DNA from 2 places in the Paenibacillus borealis genome. Region 1 is predicted to be linked to the other one. Evidence: predicted binding sites of a transcription regulator. Region 1 holds the regulator's gene; the other holds the start of a gene.
The links. The regulator LexA, encoded in region 1, represses DNA repair genes until DNA is damaged. The targets are predictions, from matches to a motif close to CGAACATATGTTCG.
Positions count from the first base shown of each region.

Region 1 (7,542 bases):
TTGGCCCATAGTGCCTCAAATGGATTGATCCCGATCAGCTTCGTGAACGGAAATGTCTCGTAAGACTCATACAGCGCACGTGCTTCTCTGCGCACCGCCTGCTCAAGCTCTTGCGGATCAACGGAATCCCCTGCAGCCTCAGAGGCGTAGCGGAATGCTTCTTCCACACTTCGATCATCCCATAGCAGTGTATCGTCAAGGTCAAATAGTACGGCGGTAATCGGCATTTCGTTCTCCCACTCCCTATGCTGGTCTATCTTACTATTCGTGCACTACTTCAATGTTGTTGTTCTTGCCGAATTGCTCCAGGCGTTCAGCCATAGCAGCAGTGTCATAACGGTTAATCAGCTTGGAGAAAATCCACTGCTTGCGCTTGCCTTTATACTTAATGGTGACCACGCTGCGCGACAAGGTAATCTTCTCGATTTCCGCCGCAGGCAGAAAGCGTTCACGGTTGTATTTAATAGTAGACAGGCGGGCACGCTCAACCTTAAGGAACGGACGGCGGAAGAATAACAGCGCGGCAAGCAGGAAGTACAGTACAACCCCCAGCCAGTTGGCCAGAATCCCGCTTCCTTTAGCATCATCAATGGAACCGACTACCCAGAACATAATACCAAGCAGTAATAACACTACTGGGAATACAATATTCCGGCCTTTAAAAATATCGACGCTCTTTGCAGCAGCTTTGGAGCTTGCCCCGTAAATCGTCTCTTTCCCCTGCTTCTTTCTTTGCTGATTAACTTGCTTGGTGTTGCGTTGAACCATTCTTTCCCAAGAACGGGCCATGTTAGTTCCCCCTAGTCATCCTGTATTATCTATGAAAAGGCTGCAGACTAAGCTTTACGTCCGTTGTTGCCTTCTTCATGCTCCGGATTATCCACAATTTCAATGGTATCAAGCTGGGCCCGGAAGTTGCTGCGGATGTTGCCCAGATAAATCTCGCGAAGCTTGGCACGTTCTGCCAATTCTTCCTCATTCAGGCCGCCGTTCTTATGTTTGCGTGCCAAATCATTGATGCGTGCGACCAATTCGTCAATATTCAATACTTTCCCCTCCCCTATAAATTCATTCTAACTTTGCCATGAGAAAAAGAGCTTGTCAAGGTCTACCCCCTGAAAGCTCTCCGAGTCGAACACCACTATGCTTCTTTCACTTAATATACCGGCACGGACAGTATATCTCCGGACTTAATTCCACTGTCCTTCAGACCATTTGCCTTCTTAATTCCTTCTATATATACAGCAGTCTTCATATCATCCGGTTTATTCTTCAGCGCAATGCTCCACAAGGTGTCTCCGTGTTCAACCACGATCCGCTTCTCCGGCTTCATTAAAGAGACAGAACCGGCGAACACATTCCCCACTATTGTAAATCCGGAAATCATAAGCAACAGAACCAGAGTAATCTTAATGAAGCTGATCTGGCGGAATAAGGTTGTGAGTGCAGACAGCAGATGAAGAGTCTTATCTTTGAACTTTCTCATTAGAATATGGGGTAATGGATTACCGGGAGCGGACACCTTGACATCCTCGTTGTAGATACTGTTGTATGTGCTGTATTTTAACATTAATATCGACCTCCAAACACTTGTTCTTACTTTCGAAAATAATATAACACGAACATGTGTTTTGATCAATAGTTTTTTCGAACAACTGTTCCCTTAATTATCTGGCCTGCAATTTCCTCATTTTAGAACTTATGTTTGTACGAACGGCAGTTCTATGTTATAATTTTCCCAAACATAGTATATGGGGTTGATTCCGATGTCAAAGATTTCGAGTCGCCAGCTGGCGATCCTGGAATTTATACGTAACGAAGTCCGCAGCAAGGGTTATCCTCCGTCTGTTCGGGAAATCGGCGAAGCTGTTGGCCTGGCCTCCAGTTCTACAGTGCACGGTCATCTGGACCGGCTTGAGAAGAAGGGCCTGATCCGGCGCGATCCTACGAAACCGCGTGCGATTGAATTGCTCGGTCAGGAAGATTCAGAGAATGTACATCAATTCGTCCAGACGGTTACCCGTATCCCTGTAATTGGTAAGGTTACTGCTGGTGTTCCCATTACTGCTACAGAGAATATCGAGGATTACTTCCCGCTACCTACTCATTACGTAGGGGATAACAAGGTATTCATGCTTTCTGTACTCGGCGACAGCATGGTTGATGCCGGTATCATGAATGGCGATTACGTCATCGTCCGTCAACAGCAAACTGCCGACAATGGTGACATCGTTGTTGCGATGACCGAAGAAGATGAAGCAACCGTTAAGACCTTTTACAAAGAACGTGATCATATCAGGCTGCAACCGGAGAACCCGGCTTATGAGCCTCTCCGCCTTAACCGCGTTACTATTTTGGGCAGAGTCATCGGATTATTCCGCGATATCCATTAATCCTTTCTCCTTCATAATTAGGCTGCTCCGCATGAAGCGAAGCAGCCTTTTTCCTGGTTTTATCCTGTTGAAAATGCGAAAAATGCCAAAAAACCAACATGCAAACATTCGTTCCCGTGTTGGTTTTTCGGCATTTTTTCTCCCGAACCGCTTCAGCCATCCGCACATATCCTGATTACAAAGGAGTGCTGATCCCCATGCCCAATTATCGAATTATTGTCGACCTCTCACAGCGTATGCTTTACCTGCTCGATAATGACACCGTAACCAGAGGATTCCCTGTCGGCATCGGCAGGATGCTGACCGTTTCGCCCATAGGAGAATATACGATCATTAATAAGCAGCCCAACCCGGGTGGACCGTTCGGAGCTTTCTGGATGGGTCTGTCCAAGCCGCATTACGGGATTCACGGAACCAATGACCCTTCCTCTATTGGCCACATGGTCTCCCACGGCTGTATCCGCATGTATAACCAGGACGTGGTCGCTTTGGCTGCAATTCTCCCCATTGGTACCCGTGTGACCATTAGGGAGTAGCCGCCCTAGTGTACACCCGCCGGTTCCGCAAAACATGCTGCGCCTGCCTGTATGTCCACGCGGAACAGAAGAACCCCTTTGGCCAAAATTCGCCAAAGGAGTTCTTCTGGATAACCTATTAAACAGTTTGTTCGTAGCCAAGCTCTTCCAGAATACTTTCAGCCAGACTCCACTGCTCCGAAAATGAGTCTTTGCTTTTTTTGGCATAGACTACTGCGCTCTTGGTTACTTTCTCGATTAGCCTGCGTCCCTGCTCTTTGGTGATGGAGACTTCCATCCCGGAGCGTCCCACCACCTCAGACAGACAAAAGAATGCAATCCGCATGGCGTAATTGTCCCTGCTGAGGAAATAGAACAGATGGGGAACGTTTTTCAGCAGCCGGTCAACCCAATTCGTAATCTCCCGTACCTGATAGACCTCCCTGCGATCCTGCTCATAGCCATTGAAAATGATTGTAATTTTGCCCTGCAGCTTCTTTTTCTCATATTTCTTGAACTCACGCAGATAGTTCTCCAGCCGTCCCTTCTCCACATCTTCTCTGGAGACATTCAGCACGGTCGTACCGGCTGCCTCCAAGTCAGGTGTCCCTGCCGCGATCTCAGCTTCTCCATCAATCAGCGGTTCATTATAGTGTAATTCCGGTAATCCCAGACGCTGGCGTAATTGATCGTCCATTCTTCTCACCTTCCTAATCAAGCTCTTATGCAGCTTGTTCATCATGTTATCCTGATATGTATTTCCGTAATCGCATACATTACATCATTTAATTATACTCCGCCCCTTTCACAGTCTCAATCACAAGCAAAAAGACATCCCGGAAGGATGTCTTTGACTGGATACATATCCTCTGACTGACTACAACACGCTGCGTAACAACCGGATAGCAATAGTGTTTAAACGAATCGCTTCACGGATAGATGCTCTGGCAGCCAGCAGTTCTCTTCTGGCACGCGTGCCGCTTGGAATTCTGCGCAGATTCTCATTGATTTCTTCAAGTCTCTCCAGCAGAATTGCTCTTTGTGTGAGCAGGGCATTAATGGCTCTGCGGATTCTGTTTCGTTCTCTTTGCGTCATCATTACACCTCTTTTACGTTTTATAGTATAAGAAATGCAAGGATTTGCTTCGGAGACTGTGTGATTTGGCAGTAATATTATAACTAGCTTTCTTTGACCTTGATGGAGATAATATTTACAGGATTAATAAACTTGCCTCCCGCCGGAATCCAGCCAGTTAAGCCACCGGATGTCAGATAGGTTCTAGCTTCTGCCGCCGATTCAAACACAGATTCCAGTTCTTCAATTTGCCCATTCACATACTGAAGCTCAAAAATAACTTTACTCACTGCGACCACCTCCTCAACTACTAATTCGTTACCCGGAAGCGTTTACCTGCTTTTACTTCTTGGGCAGACGTACCCGGAACTCAAATTCGTCACGTCTGTAGGTCATTCCGGCCAGCAATACATACTCCGGTGTCCATTTCTGTACAGGTCCGGCGTAATCAGCAATCACATGCGGCTTACCCTCAACCAACTGAACAACATAGACCTTCACCTGGGCAAGCGCAGCCGCGAATATATCAGCATCACTTGAAAGAACTTTATACGCAGTATTCAACATCTTTCCTCCTTAGTGCACACGCAAGAATGATAAGGATTCATGGAGCATACAAATCAATTCAATTATACCGGGTTCTGGAACAATATGTAATCCCTATTTAGAGCTTAGAGCTTGATGAAAACGATTTTAAACAGCCCGAGGTATTTGCGCTTTGCCTTAACATCACCGATAAATGTCTTGCCGTCTTGAATATCAGGTATGCTGAATGTAGAGAACAGAATGTAATTTTTTCTAATAGTAAATGACTCCACCAGCGGTTGTGCCACCAGATCAGTAATTCCACTGGCAAGCTCTATACCCAGCGTTCCCTCCAGATTGTTCACAGCATATTCCCCAAAGTCCTCTTTGCCCGGATTCAGAACTGCTAGCAAGACCAGTATTACTATTAGTACAAAAGACAGTTTTGCTGCTGTTTTCTTGCGGACTCTGCGTTCAGGCTGCGGTGTATCATATCGCGGGTTCATCCCTATTCCCTCCAGCTATAATATTTCTTGAATCGTGAATACTAACGGACTCACAATAAACCGGCAGAGCATAACAAATACATCAATCGGACTGCTTATCCCCACATCCATTCCGCTCCATTCCGGACTACCTGTTACCGGCGAATCCAGCCCATATTGCTCTATAATCCGTTCTTTGGTTTCGGTAGACATAACAGTCCCTTCTGTAGCTCCAGCCTGCGAACAAATCAGCGTGAAGAACAGCATAATCGCAATTATGGATACATATTTATTTCTCATTTCATACTCCTATGTATCTTATTTATTAAAAAGGAAATACCGGCACCGCAACGACCAGGATCACCACTCAGTAGCTGCCGCTACACTCACTTACCTGTTCTTATCCTTCAGATAATAGTATCCGCCATTAAGATTAACGTCCCGCTCACCGTTACCATTAACCATGTGTGACTAGCTTGCTCCGCAGCGTATATTCCTTAACGAGTAAAGCCACGCCCAGAATAACCGTTATAACAGCAAATACAATCCCAAGCCCTCTTAATACGCTTTTCACTTTAACCCTCCCTATTCTTACTGTAAGTCCAACCAAGCACCTGCAGAAGGTCCAAGTAACGTCTATTAGATACAGTATATAGGATATGGTACATTATGTAAAAGATATGACCAGCCGACACTATCATACCTGCACAAAAATATCAAGACATAACTGAAGTTGATTTCATGCGTACAGGTGTTTAACCGAATTAAGATTTTGTGAAAAATATATGTATTTCGCAATAAATAGATTGATATTTTCTCTCATTTATTTATAATAATTACCAGATATATGAAGGGAGACATCACGAGTTTGACCACAAGAGATACGCTTCCCCTCATGTCTTACATTGATATTGACCGCAGATTATACTCACGACCTATTCACACTTTAAGACAGAGATCGACCAGAAACCCTAAAAGCATTTCCCGTATTCTTAATTCGTTATATGAGAGCAATTACATCACCATTGGTGATTTGATGAAAGCTTCATTGGCTGAATTGCGTTGCTTAAGGAATTTTGGCGTCACGGGGCAAATAATTGTTGTTGAGTTGTTAGAGGCCTATACCAATCAATTGTCTGAGATTACCCGCTAAGGACCTTTATATAAAGGTTCTTTTTTTATTGGGCTGCAAGAAACGCTTGGCATTAGCGGAATCCACCCACATCCCTTGGCATATGAAGAACAAATTTACCCTTAGGGGTGAAAGGACTTACTAGCCAGTGGTCATTTGTCTGCTGGCTCTTCTTTTCTTACCAAGGTTCCATTACAAGGAGGACAGAAAAACTCCGGCGATTCGCCAGCTTTCAGTCCATAATAACACTCGCCCACGACAAACTCTGGCACGGGGTCCAATTCCTAACATTCCACACAGACATAATCTATCCATACCTCGGGCTCTTCTTCTCTCATGTTCCCATAGCTCCCAATCCTTCATTTTATCCGATTTGTTCGCTTCTCCATTTTCCATATCTCCTATCCCCCATTTCTTTTGGTTTGCGTATTCTCCTCACATGCAGCTGGACGTCGTACTGTTGCTATGCAGCAACAATCGTATATCATGCCCGGCGGATTATTTTAATGTATGCTCTGAATTTAAATCGTTCCCGAACAAACCGGGCGCCGGCTATCTTAATGTATTCTGGCGTGTATCCCTCTACTATTCCACCATAATCCATGAGTTGTCCGATCGGGTCCGGATCTTCCCGGTACCAGACAGATGCCTTTGACTGTGCCATTGCAGCTGCGAAGAAATCCTTCTCGCTCTCTAAGACTATGTTGTATTATTCATTACGGCCCGCCTTATTAATATCAGATCTATCAGCAAGCAGATATATAATATTATTAAAAACATAATGAAAAAAAAGCCCTCCAAGCAGCTCCGAGAGCAAAACAAAAACGCCTTTTAAGCGTTCATAAGAAAAAGAATGAGACGTCAATGTTGTTGATGACGTCTCATTCTTTTTATCTAAGCTTAATTTACGTCATATGCAGAGAAATTCAAATGGTATGCAGGTGCTGAGCTAAAGTTTGGAGCGTCTACTACAATATAAACTGTTGCACCTGCTGGTACGAAAATGTTACCAAAGGTTTGCGACTCTGTTGTGTTCGCCTTTTCTGTATAAAATAATTGGGTTTCACCGAAACCATTATTGTAATTAATTTTATAGCCTGCCCTTGTCACTCCGTTTCCAGAGAAGCCTCCTACAGTCGCATATACTCTTTTATAACCAGATGATGTATTGGTCCATTTAAACCAATCTTTTTCTGTAGAATTTTGAATAAAGAGATCATAAACAACTCCGCCATATTCATTTAAAATAAGAGAAATTGCGGTAGCTTGTGTATCCCCTATACCGACTATATAAGGAGTGACTTCCGTTGAGTTAACATCTTCGGCAAATGCGGAAGCCGATGGCAGCATAACTATTGCTGAGATAATAAGTAAAGTAAGAAGTTTTTTAATTTTCACTATTCTTCCGCCCTTCGAT
Region 1 is NZ_CP009285.1:4,676,706-4,684,247, forward strand. Features, by position in the region: gene PBOR_RS19510 (HAD family hydrolase) at 1-227, opposite strand, end outside; gene PBOR_RS19515 (hypothetical protein) at 262-789, opposite strand; gene PBOR_RS19520 (DUF896 domain-containing protein) at 837-1,046, opposite strand; gene PBOR_RS19525 (LysM peptidoglycan-binding domain-containing protein) at 1,157-1,486, opposite strand; gene lexA (transcriptional repressor LexA) at 1,767-2,393, shown strand; gene PBOR_RS19535 (L,D-transpeptidase) at 2,591-2,929, shown strand; gene PBOR_RS19540 (hypothetical protein) at 3,048-3,605, opposite strand; gene PBOR_RS19545 (hypothetical protein) at 3,786-4,007, opposite strand; gene PBOR_RS19550 (hypothetical protein) at 4,088-4,273, opposite strand; gene PBOR_RS19555 (hypothetical protein) at 4,326-4,550, opposite strand; gene PBOR_RS19560 (hypothetical protein) at 4,655-5,014, opposite strand; gene PBOR_RS19565 (hypothetical protein) at 5,030-5,293, opposite strand; gene PBOR_RS38610 (DNA-directed RNA polymerase subunit alpha C-terminal domain-containing protein) at 5,889-6,146, shown strand; gene PBOR_RS19575 (hypothetical protein) at 7,026-7,523, opposite strand.

Region 2 (7,542 bases), 3.7 Mb from region 1:
TCTCGAAATAACGGTATCCTACATAGATATCTTCCTCATACAAGTTCTTGAACTCATTGCCGTAGTTGCTTGTGGACGGGTAATCCTCAATGGAATACGCGATCGTATCCGTCAGTTTACCGCTTGGCGTCACCTCTCCGGCCAGTACATCGGCAATTGCATTGCCGCCTTCCATTCCGCCATGCCAGGAATAGATCACCGCAGAAATAGGATGTACATAGCCGGCATCGTTAACCCAGCTCATATCCATAATATTCGAGACATTAAGCACAACAATAGTTTGTTCAAAATGAGCCGTAACCTGCGTAAGCATAGCCTTCTCATCTTCCGTCAACCGGTAGCTTCCCGGTGCATCGGCATTGTCCTGATCCTCACCGGCGGTACGTCCAATCACTACAACAGCCTTGGCCGACTGGCTTCTCGCCTTCTTCACCAGCTCATCCGTAAGCGGCATTTCCTTCTGGTTCCACGGCTCAGCCGCCCATACTTTTCCGCCGTCATCAAACGGGTTAAGTCCGATCCATTCCTCGTATGCTGCTGCCAGTTCTTCATTAACGCTGATGTTCTTCTTGCTGCGCAGACCTTCCAGCAGGTTGGTAGTATATGCAACATGAACACTTCCGCCCGATCCTGTACCGCTGCGGTAGTAATTCACTTGGATTCTGCCAAAAATGGCAACGCTCTCGCCGTTTCCAAGCGGAAGCACCTGCCCCTCATTCTTAAGCAACACCGCGCCTTCTGCGGCTACTACCCGGCTAAATTCTGCAAAACCCTCTAGCGGCACTCCGATATTCTGTGTACTCAATTGGTTTCCTCCTGTTTGTTCATTTCCCAACGTGTATTGATTCTATAGATAGCCTTCTCCCTTACGGGATTCACGATATCTTGAACCTTTGTTGTTATTTATATAGCATATCCTTCTAAGAATAAAAGCTACAGCCCTAATATACAAGCTCTGCAGCTTAAAAAGCAAAACCGGGCAGCCGCTATCTCTCGCCCGGAACCCCTCTAAAGAACAAAATCGCCCGGAGGGCGAATCAGCACCTTACTAAATTAGATTAGTTCCTCGATCACCGTTGCCGGCTAAATTCCCCATTGTAATTAGTAGTGGCATTCAATGGCGGTCAAGGGGTATCGTATCATCCAGTTGATCTATTTGCAGCCTATTAAGTGCTGATTTTCCAACTGTTGCTTGGCAAAGGCTCCTACGTTCATTAGCAAGTGGAGAAAATTCATCTATTTCTGGCCGCCGGCGCAGCCGCCCCCTCCAATGCTGTTTCGAGCTTTTTAGCTGCTTCTTTGGATTTAACTATACTTTGGGGAAATGTTAATTTCCCAAAACATAAAATAAGACACCTGTGCGGGTGTCTTCAAATGTCTCACTTATGATTCGTTTCACCCGGGGAACTTACGGACCTTCTATTTATTTGCGGCGGCGGCTCTTCATCATACGGTTATACATCACAAGCGCAGCAGCGACCATACCCAGCATGGCAACACTGCTTGCCGACTCCGGCGACATCCCAAACATAAGGCAAATACTTGAGACCAAGGTTCTCGTAAGCAGCGCAACCGCAATCAGCATAATCGGCCGCCAAATGTTGTATCCTCTCATTTCCAGCAACACTCCTAACCCAATTTTCAGAAACAGTACAGTTCTAAATGCTATGAACCATTAAAAACTATTATAGCATACTAAGGAATGCGCATACATTTCGGCCCGGGTAACTGGCATATAATGCAACGCTTTGACAAGAACACATGTTCGGTATATACTTTCCTCTATGAGGGGGATTGCGACCGTGGATGTTATGGAGAAGCTTGAGATTCTGACCGCTTCAGCGAAATATGATGTGGCCTGCACTTCAAGCGGTTCAGACCGCAAAGGCCAGGCCGGAAGTTTAGGCAGTACTGCTGCAATGGGTATCTGCCACAGCTTTGCGGCGGACGGCCGCTGTATTTCACTGCTGAAGGTGCTTATGACCAACGCCTGTGTCTATGATTGTGCCTATTGTGTCAACCGCAAATCCAATCCCGTCCGCCGGGCCGCTTTTACTCCCGAAGAGATCGCGGATCTTACCATGCAGTTCTACCGCCGCAATTACATAGAAGGGCTGTTCCTCAGCTCAGGGATTATGCGTAATCCGGATTATACAACCGAGCAACTGATATCGGCGCTGGAGCTGCTGCGGAATGTGTATCATTTCAACGGCTATATTCATGTAAAAGCCATTCCCGGAGCCGACGATGTCCTCCTGTCCAGACTCGGACTGCTCGCTGACCGCATGAGCGTCAATATCGAGCTGCCCTCGCAGGAGAGCCTCGGGATACTCGCTCCTGATAAGAGCAAGATCTCCATCCTGAAGCCAATGGGGCTGATTAAAGATAAGATTAAGGAGAATAGCTCTGATATCGTCAAATATAACCATGCCCCCCGCTTCGCTCCCGCCGGCCAGAGTACGCAGATGATTATAGGCGCCTCGCCGGATACGGATTACCAGATTCTGAATTTGACGGAAGGCTTATACCGCAAATACAGCCTGAAGCGCGTATTCTATTCCGCCTATACTCCGGTAATTGAGGATTCGCTATTGCCCTCCCTCGATACCAAACCGCCACTCTTGCGGGAGCACCGGCTCTATCAGGCGGATTGGCTGCTGCGCTTCTACGGTTTTCAGGCCAATGAACTATTGGATGAAGCCGTGCCTAATTTCAATCCGCTGCTCGATCCCAAATGCAGCTGGGCCGTCAATCACCGGGAGCAGTTCCCGGTGGAGATCAACCGTGCGCCGTATGAAATGCTGCTGCGTGTTCCCGGCATCGGGGTAAGGAGTGCTCAGCGGATTGTGAAGGCAAGACGGGCGGCGACGCTGGATTTCCATGCGCTGAAGAAGCTTGGCGTCGTGCTCAAGCGGGCCCAATTCTTCATCACCTGCAAGGGCAAACCGCTGGAAGGGCTGAAAGTCAGTGAGCATACCCTGCTTCGTTCGCTGATGTCCGGGCAGCAGCTGGCTCCCTACCAGCCGGCCCAGGTTGAGCAGCTGACCTTGTTCGACGACCACTACGCAGCGGCCTTGCCGGCTGCAGGAGGATGGGCGGAATTCAAGAAAGGGGCGGAAGCCTGATGTTCAAGCCGTCCGCACTGGCCTATACCTATGATGGCAGCTTTGAGGGCCTGCTGTGCTGTGTATTTGAGAGTTATACCTGGAAGGAGATTCCGCTGGCCGTTCATTCGGAAGGTGAAGAGCAAGGCCTGCTGCTGGAATCGAAGTGGATAGAAACTGACAAGCATAAGGCGGAGAGAGTCCTTAAGTCCATTCCGCTCCGTATTTCTCCTGAAGCAGAGGAACTGGTCCGTCTGGGGTTCTGGTCAAACACACCGGAGAAGGAGCTGCTGCTGCTGAATTTCCTGTATCTCGGCTTCAAGCATGGCCGCAAGGTGATGAATATGCTGGCCGATGATACGGTGCACGCCTTACAGAAGGCGGTTCAGCAGCTTCGGCGGGAAGGTCATCTGTATCTGGGTTTTGTACGTTTCTCCGTATACGGTCCGGTCATGGCCGCGGTTATTGAACCCCAGGGATACATCCTTCCGGTCATTCAGGAGCATTTCTGCGACCGGTTCCAGGGCGAGAGCTTCATGATCTACGACCAGACTCATGAAGTAGCGCTGATTCATGAACCCGGACGGGAGGCTATCATTCCGTTAAGCGGCTGGACCCCGCCTGAGCCGGATGAAGCTGAGGAGGCTTACCGCCGCCTGTGGACAGGGTTCTATCACGCGATCGGAATCAAGGAGCGCCGCAACGAACGCCTGCGCTCCTCGCTGATGCCCAAGCGTTACTGGAAGCATATGGTTGAGATGAACGGCAGCAATGGCGTCCCTGCACTTGCTGCTGCGCAGCGCAAGAAGGCGTTACAGCAGGAGCCGCCGGAGAGCATCGGCTCGCTCCGGGCTTCACTCAGACAAACAAATACTCATACTTAATGGATAATCCCATTTTCCATTTCATTTGATCACCTTTACTGCTGCTGACAAAGGTTTGACGGGACTCCTTGTTCACTTGCATAACGGGGATGGACATCCGCACATTTCAGCTCCTCATCAGAGAATCTAATCCATACATAATCATCATACAGAACGCCATGCGTCTTTTTCACAATATCGGTAGGAACATATTCTTGCAGCCCCAAGGATTGCAGTATTTCATCGATGTGATGCCGGGTACGCGGTACACAGCGGGACTCGAAATAGTCCAGCACATCCCCAACGGAGACCTTAGCTTTACCCGGAAAAGGCAAAAAAACAGGCTCAACCTTATCATCTTGCCAGACTTCAACGGTTTGATTTATATAATCCAGTTTCACTTTGGCAATTACCCGGTCATGCTCTAACACCTCAAATTGAAGAGGAGGAGCTATGAACCTATTCAGTTTCTTCATCTGCAGCCTCCTGATTATCCAAAATATTAATAGCCTTGCTTTATACTAGTATAGTCTAAAAACCGCCGTAAATCCTTCATTCGTCAAAGGTTCCGATCGTTCGAGTCCAGCAGCTTTTTTTGACAAAGCGCTCTCTAACAGGCAGACCCGGCCGCTTCATATTATCCAGCACAAAAAGAGTGCCCCGCCGCCATTTTCATGACTACCCGGAGCACTCCCTCTTGAGAGCTTACTATAATTAATTCAATTTACACGTCTGAACGTTAATTAGTTCAAAGCCTTCCATACCCAGTTCTCAACCTCTGGAAGATCGATGCCTTCTTCACGGATGTACTGGTTATGTTTCTTCACCATAGCATCCATTTCATCAGCGATATTCTGATATTTGCCGGCATCCGGCAAGCTCAGCACAGCTTCCTTCGTGAGGTCGAAGCGGTCCATCTGGTTGAGTACACGCATATCGAACGGTGTAGTGATGTCGCCATTCTCGCGGTAGCCATGTACATGCAGGTTATGGTTGTGGCGGTCGAAGAACAGGTCTTTGATCAGGCCTTCATAGCCGTGGAAGGCGAAGATGACCGGTTTATCCTTTGTGAAAAATTGATCAAACTGCTCGTCAGATAAGCCGCGCGGATCGAGCTTCCGGCTTCTCAGCTTCAGCAGATCTACCACGTTAATGTAGCGGATTTTCAGTTCAGGCAGCTTCTCATGGAGGATTGAGATCGCAGCCAGGCTCTCCATAGTAGGTTCTGTACCCGACGAAGCAATAACCACATCCGGCTCTCCGCCCTTGTCGGTGCTTGCCCAGTCAATGATTTTGAGGCCTTTGTCCACCAGTTCCTGAGCTTCATCTGCCGAGAACCACTGCGGACGCGGGTGCTTGGAGGATACAATCAGGTTGATCTTCTGACGGTCATTCAGAATGGTGTCGAAGACAGCCAGTAAGGAGTTGGCATCCGCCGGCAGATACTCACGGATAAATTCCGGCTTCTTATCAGCCAGGTGACCCAGCAGACCCGGATCCTGGTGAGTGTAACCGTTATGGTCCTGCTGGAATACAGTTGATGTTGCAATAACGTTCAAGGATGGAATATCTGCGCGCCAAGTTTGATCAGTCGCCTTGCGCAGCCATTTGAAGTGCTGGGTAATCATCGAATCGACAACGCGCAGGAACGCTTCATAGCTGGCGAAGAATCCGTGACGGCCCGTCAGTACATAACCTTCCAGGAAGCCTTCCGCCTGATGCTCGGATAATTGGGAATCAATGACACGGCCGTAAGGAGCCAGGAATTCATCCTGCGGTTCCTGGATGGAATCCATCCATTGACGTTTCGTCACTTCAAACACAGGTCCCAGACGGTTAGACATCGTTTCATCCGGTCCGAAGATCCGGAAGTTGCGGTTCTCTTCGTTAAGCGTTACAACCTCTTTCAGGTACTTACCCAGTACGGCCATATCTTGCGCGATCACTTGACCCGGTACGGAATTATCCAGTGCATAGTTGCGGAAATTCGGCTTGTGCAAATCTTTGATCAGGTTACCGGCGTTCGTTACAGGATTCATGCCCATACGTCTGTTGCCAGTAGGCAGGATCTCAGCCAGATCAGCGTTCAAACGGCCATTCTCATCAAATAATTCTTCAGGTCTGTAGCTGTTCAGCCATTCGAGCAATGCTGGTGCATGCTTCATATTCTTCTGATCTACCGGAATCGGCACCTGATGGGCCCGGAAGGAGCCTTCATTCGGCACACCGTCCCACGCTTTCGGACCGGTCCAGCCTTTTGGGGTACGGAAGACGAGCATCGGCCAAGCAGGGCGTGTGGTGTCGTTATTTTCGCGGGCATTCTTCTGAATCGCTGCGATTCTTTCAATGATCGTGTCCAGAACCTTAGCCATTTCCGGGTGCATCAGATCAGGATTCTCGCCTTCAACGAAGAACGGTTCCCAGCCACTTCCTGCAAAATAAGCGGTTAACTCTTCTCTGGACATCCGGGACAGAATGGTCGGGTTGCTGATCTTGAAGCCGTTCAAATGCAGAATCGGCAGCACCGCGCCATCTGTAATCGGGTTAATGAACCGGTTTGAGAACCAGGAAGCCGCCAGAGGACCGGTCTCTGCTTCACCGTCACCTACAACAACTGCCGAGATCAGGTTCGGGTTATCCAGAATGGCACCCACACTGTGAGACAAGGAGTAACCCAGTTCGCCGCCTTCATGAATCGATCCTGGTGTTTCTGGAGCAGCATGGGAAGCAACTCCGCCCGGGAACGAGAACTGTTTGAACAATTTCTTCAGTCCAGGGATATCCTGAGTGATCTGAGGGTAGATTTCAGTGTAGCTTCCGTCCAGATAGGAGTTCGACACCATAACCTGGCCACCATGGCCCGGACCTTCAATATAGAACATATCCAAATCATATTTAGTAATTACGCGGTTCAGATGCGCATAGATAAAGTTCTGCCCAGGGATAGTGCCCCAGTGTCCGATCGGCTTCACTTTTACGTCTGCGTCCTTCAAAGGTTCTCTTAACAACGGGTTATCCTTCAAATAGAGCTGACCCACGGAGATGTAATTGGTTGCGCGCCAGTAGGCGTCAAGCTTTGCCAAATAAGTTTTAGAAGAATAATCCACCTGTGCGATTGATAATCCCATTTCTTCCACTCCCTAATTTTTATCTTTGTATTTTGAATATATCACTTCTACAGTTACATCATACTCCTGGCTTTAATAAATTCAATCTTTTTAGCAATTGATACGGTCCAATATTGTGAATTTTTGAACATAGTATGAAATCCGCAGCAAATTAGTTATAAAAGAAGCATAATTTTAATAACCATGGATGTATTTGTAATTTATTTCACAAGCCTCTTTTTTATACTCCGCCGCCCTCCTGATCTTCCTGGGGCAAACAAAAAGACCGGAACTATCTTCCCGGCCTTTCGTGATTATTATTCAGTTATTCCGTTAATGAACCGATACGAAGGTATTGAATTTCAGATATTTGTAATGGAACCGCATATGTGAGAATTCGAACGGCGTCCCATTATCCAGGAAGAAGATCCCTTCCATAATCCCCACGGGCTCATTTTCCTTCAGGTG
Region 2 is NZ_CP009285.1:220,013-227,554, reverse strand. Features, by position in the region: gene PBOR_RS01095 (glycoside hydrolase family 3 C-terminal domain-containing protein) at 1-805, opposite strand, end outside; gene PBOR_RS01090 (hypothetical protein) at 1,424-1,615, opposite strand; gene PBOR_RS01085 (putative DNA modification/repair radical SAM protein) at 1,812-3,125, shown strand; gene PBOR_RS01080 (TIGR03915 family putative DNA repair protein) at 3,092-3,988, shown strand; gene PBOR_RS01075 (hypothetical protein) at 4,024-4,443, opposite strand; gene PBOR_RS01070 (phosphoketolase family protein) at 4,711-7,095, opposite strand; gene PBOR_RS01065 (GntR family transcriptional regulator) at 7,408-7,542, opposite strand, start outside.
Region 2: a site for LexA is predicted at 1,755-1,768, ahead of PBOR_RS01085 (putative DNA modification/repair radical SAM protein). Genes of this name have one in related genera too.